One region of the Oerskovia sp. Root22 genome, then DNA from elsewhere that is predicted to be linked to it. Evidence: riboswitches for the same ligand, from Rfam matches in the RefSeq annotation. Region 1 holds a riboswitch; the other holds the start of a gene.
What was found. Region 1 has a riboswitch for FMN ahead of pnuC (nicotinamide riboside transporter PnuC). Riboswitches for the same ligand answer to the same signal wherever they lie in the genome.
Positions count from the first base shown of each region.

Region 2: another riboswitch for FMN. It lies ahead of ribD (bifunctional diaminohydroxyphosphoribosylaminopyrimidine deaminase/5-amino-6-(5-phosphoribosylamino)uracil reductase RibD); the one in region 1 lies ahead of pnuC (nicotinamide riboside transporter PnuC).

Region 1 covers NZ_LMIL01000001.1:430,337-434,740, forward strand. The annotation lists gene ASE15_RS01785 (hypothetical protein) at 1-33, opposite strand, end outside; gene ASE15_RS01790 (TetR/AcrR family transcriptional regulator) at 260-1,111, shown strand; FMN riboswitch at 1,230-1,355, shown strand; gene pnuC (nicotinamide riboside transporter PnuC) at 1,529-2,248, shown strand; gene ASE15_RS01800 (VOC family protein) at 2,366-2,791, shown strand; gene ASE15_RS01805 (acyl-CoA dehydrogenase family protein) at 2,924-4,168, shown strand; gene ASE15_RS01810 (acetyl-CoA C-acyltransferase) at 4,335-4,404, shown strand, end outside.
Region 2 covers NZ_LMIL01000009.1:616,227-620,630, reverse strand. The annotation lists gene ASE15_RS13255 (riboflavin synthase) at 1-427, opposite strand, end outside; gene ribD (bifunctional diaminohydroxyphosphoribosylaminopyrimidine deaminase/5-amino-6-(5-phosphoribosylamino)uracil reductase RibD) at 427-1,704, opposite strand; FMN riboswitch at 1,817-1,942, opposite strand; gene rpe (ribulose-phosphate 3-epimerase) at 2,095-2,757, opposite strand; gene ASE15_RS13240 (RsmB/NOP family class I SAM-dependent RNA methyltransferase) at 2,855-4,404, opposite strand, start outside.

The sequences.
Region 1 (4,404 bases):
GCCGGCTGCCCGCGTCTCGTCACCGTCAGTCATCCGCGTCGCCTCCGGGTCGCGTCGGCCTGTCGCCGCCTCTCTCGTCACTGTAGCGACGCCGTCGGGCCCGGCGCGCGGCGACAGCGGCCGACCCGCCAGCACCGCGCGCGGCGACCGACCGCCGATCCTCGGGCGACGTGCCCCACCGACCGACTGACGAGCAGCGCTCTCCCACGGCCTCGCCGCAGCATGCCCCGCCCGCTGCGCGCGGTGTACCGTCCCGTTCATGAGTGCCGCACGAAGCAACACCCACGCGCAGGCGGTCGACGCGGCGATCGAGCTGTTCACCCGGAAGGGCTACGAGCAGACGACCGTCGAGGACATCGCCGACGCCGCGCAGATCAGCCGGGCCACGTTCTTCCGCCGGTTCCGCTCCAAGGAGGACGTGGTCTTCGCGGACCACGAGCTGCTCCTGGACGCCGTGGTGGTCCTCCTCGGGGAGACCCGGCCCGCCGCCCGCGGAGTCACCCCCGAGGAGCTCGAGAACGTCGACCCGTACGTCGAGGTGTGCAAGGCGGCCCGGCTCGTGTTCGACCACCACGTGGGCCAGCGCGAGACGTCGGTCGCACGGCACCGCCTCCTGCAGGACGTGCCGGCGCTGCGCGACCGGGAGCTCGTGACCACGCACCGCTACGAGCGCGCGTTCACGTCCTACCTGCGCGACACCCTGCCCGCCGACACCCGGCACTCGACCGCGTCGGTCGCGTTCGCGGCGTCGGTCGTCGCGGTGCACAACGCGATCCTGCGCCGCTGGCTGCGCGACCCCGACCAGGACCTGCGCCCCGAGCTCGAGGAGGCGTTCGCGGACCTGCGGCGCGCGGCGCGCAACCCCGCGGGCCCGACGGCGGAGCCCGCCACCGCGTCCACGTCGCCCTCGCCGGCGCGCACGCAGGGCACGGCTGGCACGGCAGGCGCCGAGGGCAGGGTGGGCACGGCAGGCACGGAGAGCACGGCCGACCGGGCTGCCCCCGCTGCTGCCAGCACCGCACCGACCCGCCGCGTCGTGGTGACCGTGCTCGACGGCGACGCCGACCCCGACGAGGTGGCCCAGGCCGTGCGCGACGCGTTGGGTGCGTGATTCGGCTGCGACTCGCCGGGCGTGTCGCAGCCGAACCACGCACTCGGCTCAGCACCGCTGAGCCCCGGGAATGCACGGGTAGCATCTGCGGTTGCAGCACACAGCAAGCAGTACGCACGAACGTGCTCCGGGGTCGGTGCAATTCCGAGCCGGCGGTGACAGTCCGCGACCCGCGCCCACGCGCGGTTGACCTGGTGGAACTCCAGGACCGACGGTGAAAGTCCGGATGGGAGGAAGCACGTGCGGCGCGGCCGTCCCCGGCCGGGCTGGGCACGACGTGATCGTCGTGCCCACCCCCGGCCGTCCGGACCGGTCTCGCCGTGGTGAGCGCCGCCGTCGGGCAGCCCGGACAGGGCTCCCCCGACCCGGCGCCCGCCCTCACCCCGGAGCCGACGTGCCCGGGACGAGGGAACATCGATGGACCTGCTCCACGCGCTCTTCGACGCGCAGCTGACGATCGGCGGCCAGCACCTGCTGTGGCGCGAGATCGTGGGCAACGGGTTCGGCCTGGCCTCCGCGCTCGGCGGCATGCGGCGCAAGATCTGGGCATGGCCCGTGGGGATCGTCGGGAACCTGCTGCTCCTCACGGTGTTCCTCGGAGCGGTGTTCGCGACGCCCAACCCTGTCAACCTCCTCGGCCAGGCCGGACGCCAGGTCATGTTCGTCGTCGTGTCGGTGTACGGGTGGGTCCAGTGGCGGCGCACCCGTGCGCGCCTCGACCAGGACGCGGCCGGTCTCGACGCGGACAGCCACGGCGTCTCGGTCGAACCGCGATGGGCCACGTGGCGGCAACGAACCTTCCTCGTCGTGGCGCTCGTGGGCGGGACGCTCGTCCTGACCCCGATCTTCCGGATGCTCGAGTCCTACGAGCCCGTGTGGGCCGACGCATGGATCTTCATGGGTTCGCTGCTTGCGACGTACGGCATGGCCAAGGGATGGGTCGAGTTCTGGCTGATCTGGGTGGCCGTCGACGTGGTGGGCGTGCCCCTGCTGGTCGACGCCGGCTTCTACGCGTCCGCGTTCATGTACGTGTTCTACGGGGCGTTCACGCTCGTCGGGTTCTTCGTGTGGTGGCGCATCGACCGGCGCTCCAAGGCCCTGGAGGTCGCGGCGAGCGCCCCCGCCACCACCCCCTGAAGCCACCCCTTGCGTCCGGGTGGGCCGGGCGGATACTCGAAGGTGCGCCCTGCTCGCGCCGGGCGCACCACTTCCGGCCCGATGACGCGAGGACGCGACGGGAAAGGCGGCACCATCATGGTCACGCGACTCAACCCCTACCTGAACTTCCGCGACGAGGCACGGCAGGCGATCGAGTTCTACCGCGACGTGTTCGGCGGCGAGGTGACGATCAGCACGTTCGCCGACTTCCAGGCCTCCGAGGACCCTGCCGACGCCGACAAGGTCATGCACTCCCAGCTCGAGTCCCCCACCGGCCTGGTCCTCATGGCCGCGGACACCCCGAGCTCGATGGAGGTCCCGACCGGCGCCGGCTTCTCGATCTCGCTGAGCGGCGAGCAGCCCGACGACGCCGAGCTGCGCGGCTACTGGGACAAGCTCTCGTCGAGCGGGAGCGTGACCGTGCCGCTCGAGGTCGCGCCGTGGGGAGACGCGTTCGGCATGTGCGTCGACGGGTTCGGCGTGAGCTGGCTCGTGAACATCGCCGGGGCTGCGCGGGCCTGAGCTCTCCCCCTGGTCAGGCAGGGCATCGGGCACGCCCGTGATACCCCGTCTCTTGACCTGAGACGGGATATCACGCACCATGGGGGGTATCGCCCGACACCGACGTCCGGCCCGACACCGGGAGCATCCCCCATGACGATCGAGAACCCCGTCCGCCAGAACGTGACCGAGCCGGACTACGACCTCTCGCAGCCGCTCGGCATCGACTACGCCGGCGCGTTCTCGGACGCGACCGACGCCGACCGCGACCTGCAGCAGCGGGTCCGCACGTTCGTCCAGGACGAGGTCCTGCCCGTGATCGACGGGTACTGGGAGCGCGCCGAGGTGCCGTTCGGTCTGGCCAAGCGCATGGGCGAGCTCGACTTCCTGCGCGACGGCGTCGACGTCCCCGGTGCGCCACGGATCAGCCTCATGGGCGCCGGTCTCGCCGAGATGGAGATGTCGCGCGGCGACGGCTCGGTCGCGACCATCTGCGGTGTCCAGGGCGGCCTCGCGCTGCGCTCGATCCAGCTCCTCGGCTCGGACGAGCAGAAGGCCGAGTGGCTCGGCCCGCTCGCGCGCGGCGAGAAGCTCGGCGCGTTCGCCCTGACCGAGCCCACGCACGGCTCGGACTCGGTCTCGCTCGAGACCACGGCCCGCCGCGAGACCCGCGACGGCGTCGAGGGCTTCGTGATCGACGGCGAGAAGAAGTGGATCGGCTTCGGGTCGTGCGGCGACATCACGGTGCTGTGGGCGCGACTGGTCGGCGACGAGGGCGACAACCAGGTGCACGGGTTCCTCGTGCCCCAGGACACCCCGGGCTACGCGGCCACGACCATCGAGGGCAAGGTCTCGCTCCGCGCGATCTGGCAGGCCCACATCGTCCTGACCGACGTGTTCGTCCCGGCCTCGGCCATGCTCCCGGGCGGACGGTCGTTCAAGGACACCGGCCGCGTGCTCCAGGCGACGCGCCTCGGGGTGGCATGGTCCGCCGTCGGGCACGCGACCGCCTGCTACGAGACGGCCGTCGCCTACGCCAAGCAGCGCGTCCAGTTCGGCCGCCCGCTCGCGGCCAACCAGATGGTCCAGGAGCGGCTGACCCGCATGCTCTCGACCCTCACCCAGATGCAGCTCCTGGTCGCGCAGATGACCCGCCTCGACGAGGCCGGGCAGCTCTCCGGCCCGCAGGCGTCGATCGCCAAGTACACGAGCACGCGCGGCGCACGCGAGATCGCGGCGAGCGCGCGCGACATGCTGGGCGGCAACGGCATCCTCCTCGCGAACCGCGTCGCGCGGCACTTCGCGGACATCGAGGCCCTGCACACCTACGAGGGCACCGAGAGCGTCCAGGCCCTCATCGTGGGTCGCGACATCACGGGCGTCTCGGCGTTCGTGTAGCCCCCTGCGGCGGCGCTCCCCGTACCGGGAGCGCCGCACCCTCTCCTGCCACACCTGGCCCGCAGCGGCCACCCGTCGACACCACAAGACCACCCGGCGCCGTACCGGACCTCCTCGTTCACCTGACACGCACGGCGCCGGGTCCCCTTCTCCCACGGAGCACCTCATGAGCAACGACGCCCACGTCCCCGTCCTCCTGCACGGTGCGCGCACGCCGTTCACGCGCTTCCAGGGTG
Region 2 (4,404 bases), on a different contig from region 1:
TGATCGAGCCCTTCTCCGCGACGTAGCGGGTCAGGCCCGCGGGCGCGGACAGGACCAGATCCTCCCACCGTTCGCCCGGCGTGCGGCTCACGAGCTCGCCGACGCCGTCGACGTGGCCCTGGACGATGTGCCCGCCCAGGCGCGTGTCGGCCCGCACGGCCCGCTCGAGGTTCACCGGCGACCCGGCGGCCAGGTCGCCGAGCGCGGTGCGGCGCAGCGACTCGGGCATCACGTCGGCCGTGAACGTGCCGTCCTGACCCACACCCGTCACTGTCAGGCACACGCCGTTGACCGCGATCGAGTCGCCCAGGTGCGCGTCCGAGGTGGCCAGGGGGCCGTGCACGGTCAGGACCGCGTCGGACTCCTGACCGCCCGGGAACGCGATCTCGCGGACCGTACCGATCTCTTCGACGATTCCGGTGAACATCAGCTCTCCTGTTCGGGGGTGGTGCTGGGGACGGTGCTCGGATGGTGTGCGGGGGCAGCGGGTGAGGCGCGGGCCACGACCAGGACGTCCTCGCCCAGGCGGCGCACGTCGTGCGTGGTGAAGCGGGGAGCGCCCGCGAGCGTGCTCACGCCCAGGTCGCCCACCGCACCCAGGCCCGCCCCCAGCAGCACGGGGGCGAGGTAGGCGTGGATCTCGTCGACCACCCCGGCCGCGAGGAACGCGGTCGCCAGGCCGGGCCCGCCCTCGACCAGGACGTGACGCACCTCGCGAGCGCCCAGGTCGGCCAGCACGGCCCGCACGTCGCGCGTGCGCAGGTGCAGCACGGGCCCGCCGCCGTCGGCCCTCCAGGCCCCGCCCGGAGCGAGCCGCACGTGCGCCGGAAGGTCACGGAGCCCGACGACGACCCTCACCGGCTGATGGTCGGCAAGCCCGGGCTCGGGCCCGACCACCCCACCACCTGCCGTCACCGGCCGATCCTCCGCGAGCTCGTGCTCGGGCCCGGCCGCACGCTCGTCACCGTGAGCGGCGCTCGCGGGCGAGGCGACCGGTGTGCGCGCCGTGAGCGACGGGTCGTCGGCCAGGACCGTGCCGGTGCCCACGAGGATCGCGTCGACCTGCGCTCGCACCCGGTGGGCGTGCGCGCGCGCGACCGGACCGGTGATCCACTGCGAGGTGCCGTCGGGGGCCGCCACGCGCCCGTCCAGGGTCGAGGCGAGCTTGAGGGTCACGTACGGGCTCCCGCGGCGCACCGCGACCAGCCACGGGCCGAGCAGCCGTTCGCCCTCGGCCTCGCGCAACCCCGCGGCGACGCGCACCCCGGCCGCGCGCAGGCGCTCGGCGCCCCCGGTGGCGGCGGGGTTCGGGTCGCCCACGGCGTAGACGACCTCGGCCACGCCCGCGTCCAGCAGCGCCTGGGCGCAGGGCCCGGTGCGTCCGGTGTGGTTGCAGGGCTCGAGCGTCACCACGGCCGTCGCGCCGCGCACGTCCACGCCGCGCGCGCGGGCGTCGGCCAGGGCCGCGGCCTCGGCGTGCGCGGTGCCCGCGCCCCGGTGGAAGCTCTCGGCGAGCACCGCCCGGGGTGCGTCGTCCACGGGTCCGGGAGCGGCGCCGTCGGGCAGGGAGTCCAACGGGCGGGGCACGGCCCCCAGCAGGACACAGCCCACGCGCGGGTTGGGGCCGTGCGCCGGACCGCGCGCGGCCAGCTCAAGCGCGCGCACCATCGCGGCGTCGATCGTCAGGGTGGGCCTGGCGCCCATACGTCCTCCTCCCGGTGAGCACGACGCTCCGGGGTGAGGGGTGGCGGACGCCACGGGACCCGAGGGTCCACGGACGTCACGACACCACGGCACAGGGCTCCGCCCCGCGCCGCCACGTACTTCCTCCCATCCGGACTTTCACCGTCGGTCCTGGAGTTCCACCAGGTCAACCACGCCGAGGCGTGGGTCGCGGACTGTCACCGCCGGCTCGGAATTACACCGACCCCGGAGCACGTGTGTGCGTACTGCTCATGCTGTCGAGCCCGGACCCCGCCCACCGAAGGTGCGCGCCGGGCCCGGCTTCTCGTCTCCACCCAGCATGCCACACCGGCGTTCGACGGCGGGCACGCGGACCTGCCCGTCCCGCGGGCTGGACCGATGTGAACGACGTCAGTGCGCGTGGCCCTCCGCGAGCGCCCGCAGGGCCGCGATCTCCTCGGGGATGTTCTCCGCCCCGTAGACCGCCGAGCCCGCGACGAACACGTTGGCCCCGGCCTCGGCTGCGCGCTCGATCGTGGCGCGCGAGACGCCGCCGTCGACCTGGATCCACACGTCGAGGCCGGCCTCGGACACGGCGTCGCGGATGCGGCGGATCTTGGGCAGCGTGCCGTCGATGAAGGACTGGCCGCCGAAGCCCGGCTCGACAGTCATGACCAGGAGCATGTCGAACTCGGGCAGCAGGTCGAGGAACGGCTCGACCGACGTCGCGGGGCGCAGCGCGAGGCCCGCGCGCGAGCCCAGGCGGCGCAGCTCGCGCGCCAGGCGCACGGGGGCCGTGGCGGCCTCGGCGTGGAAGGTGACGGACGCGGCGCCGGCCTCGGCGTAGCCGGGAGCCCAGCGGTCCGGGTCGGCGATCATGAGGTGCGCGTCGATCGGCACCGGGGACACCTGGGCCAGGCGCTCGAAGATCGGCAGCCCCAGGGTCAGGTTGGGCACGAAGTGGTTGTCCATCACGTCGACGTGCGCGTAGTCGGCGGTCGCGATCGCGCCCAGGTCGCGCTCGAGGTTCGCGAAGTCGGCGGACAGGATGCTGGGGGCGATGAGTGCGGACATGGGCACCAGCCTAGAGTGCACCCGCTCCGCGTGCGGAGACGCGGAAGGGCCGGGCCGGGTGGTCTTCACCACCCGGCCCGGCCGCGGACGGCAGCGCTCAGGCCCGACGGCGCAGCAGCGTCAGGTGCATCGCGTCGGTCCCGTGCACGTGCGGCCACAGCTGCACGTCGGTGCGGTCCGCGAGGGGGATGTCGTCCCCCGCGACCTGCCGCACGGCCGCGGCCGCGTCGAGGACCTCGACGTCGTCGCGCCCGGCCAGGACGTCCTTGACCACGAGCTGGGTCTCCGCGAGGTGCGGGGAGCACGTGACGTACCCGACGACGCCGCCGGGGCGCACGGCGTCCAGGGCCGAGCCGAGGAGCTCGCGCTGCAGCGTCGTGAGGGTCGCGATGTCGCCGGGGGTGCGGCGCCAGCGCGACTCGGGGCGCCGGCGCAGCGCCCCCAGACCGGTGCAGGGCGCGTCGACCAGGACGCGGTCGTACGCGCCGGGCTCCTCGACCCCCACCCGGCGACCGTCGCCCACCTGCACGCGCTCGACCGCGTCCGCGGGCACGGCCGCGAGCGCCTGCTCGACCAGGCGGGCCCGGTGCGGGGCGACCTCGTTCGCGACGATGCGTGCGCCCTGCTCGCCCGCGAGGGACGCCAGGAGCGCGGCCTTGCCGCCGGGGCCCGCGCACAGGTCGAGCCAGCGCTCGTCGGGGTTGGCTGCGCCGTCGGGCAGGTCGCCCGCCGTCCCACCGGTGCCGGCGCCTGCAGTGGTGTGCTCGGGCACGCTGGGCAGCGTGGGCACCGCGGCGAACGCGAGGGTCACGAGCTGGCTGCCCTCGTCCTGGACGCCCGCGGCCCCGTGGCGGACCGCGGGGATCGCGGCCGGGTCCGAGCCGGACAGGACCAGGGCCGTGGGCGCCCAGCGCCCGGGGGCCGTGGTGGCGTCCCCGCGCACGTCGTGCGTGACCTCGCCCGCGAGGCGCTCGCGGCTGACCAGTCCGGGGCGCGCGACGAGGGTCACCCGGGGTGCGGTGTTGTCGGCCTCGAGGAGCTCGGCCAGGTCGTCGGCCGAGCGTCCCGTGCCGACCAGTGCCTCGCGCATGGCGCGGGCGATCCACACGGGGTGGGACTGGGTGATCGCGAGGCGCGTGACGTCGTCGGGCGCGTCGGCGGAGATGACCTCGAGCCACTCCTCGAGGGTCGAGCGGGAGATCTTGCGCAGGACCGCGTTGACGAACTGGGCGCTGCCCGCCCCGGCGCGGGCGCGGGCCAGGCCCACGGTCTCCGAGACGGCCGCGTGCTGGGCCACGCGCATGCCCAGGAGCTGGTGGGCGCCCAGGCGCAGCAGGTCGAGCACGTTCGGGTCGACCTGGTCGAGCGGGCGGTCCACGCACCGGGAGACGATCGCGTCGTAGCGCCCGCGCAGGCGCAGGGTGCCGTAGGCGAGCTCGGTCGCGAAGGCCGCGTCGCGCCCGCGGATGCCGCGCACGCGCAGCAGGGGCGGCAGGACGAGGTTCGCGTAGGCGTCGGAGGACGCGACCTCCTGCAGGACGTCGAACGCGACGTTGCGCGCGGGGTCGGTCACCTTGGCCCGCTGGGAGGGCGCCGACTCCGACCGCTGGCCCGCGCCCCGGGCGCGGGCCGCGCCGCGCTCGCGGC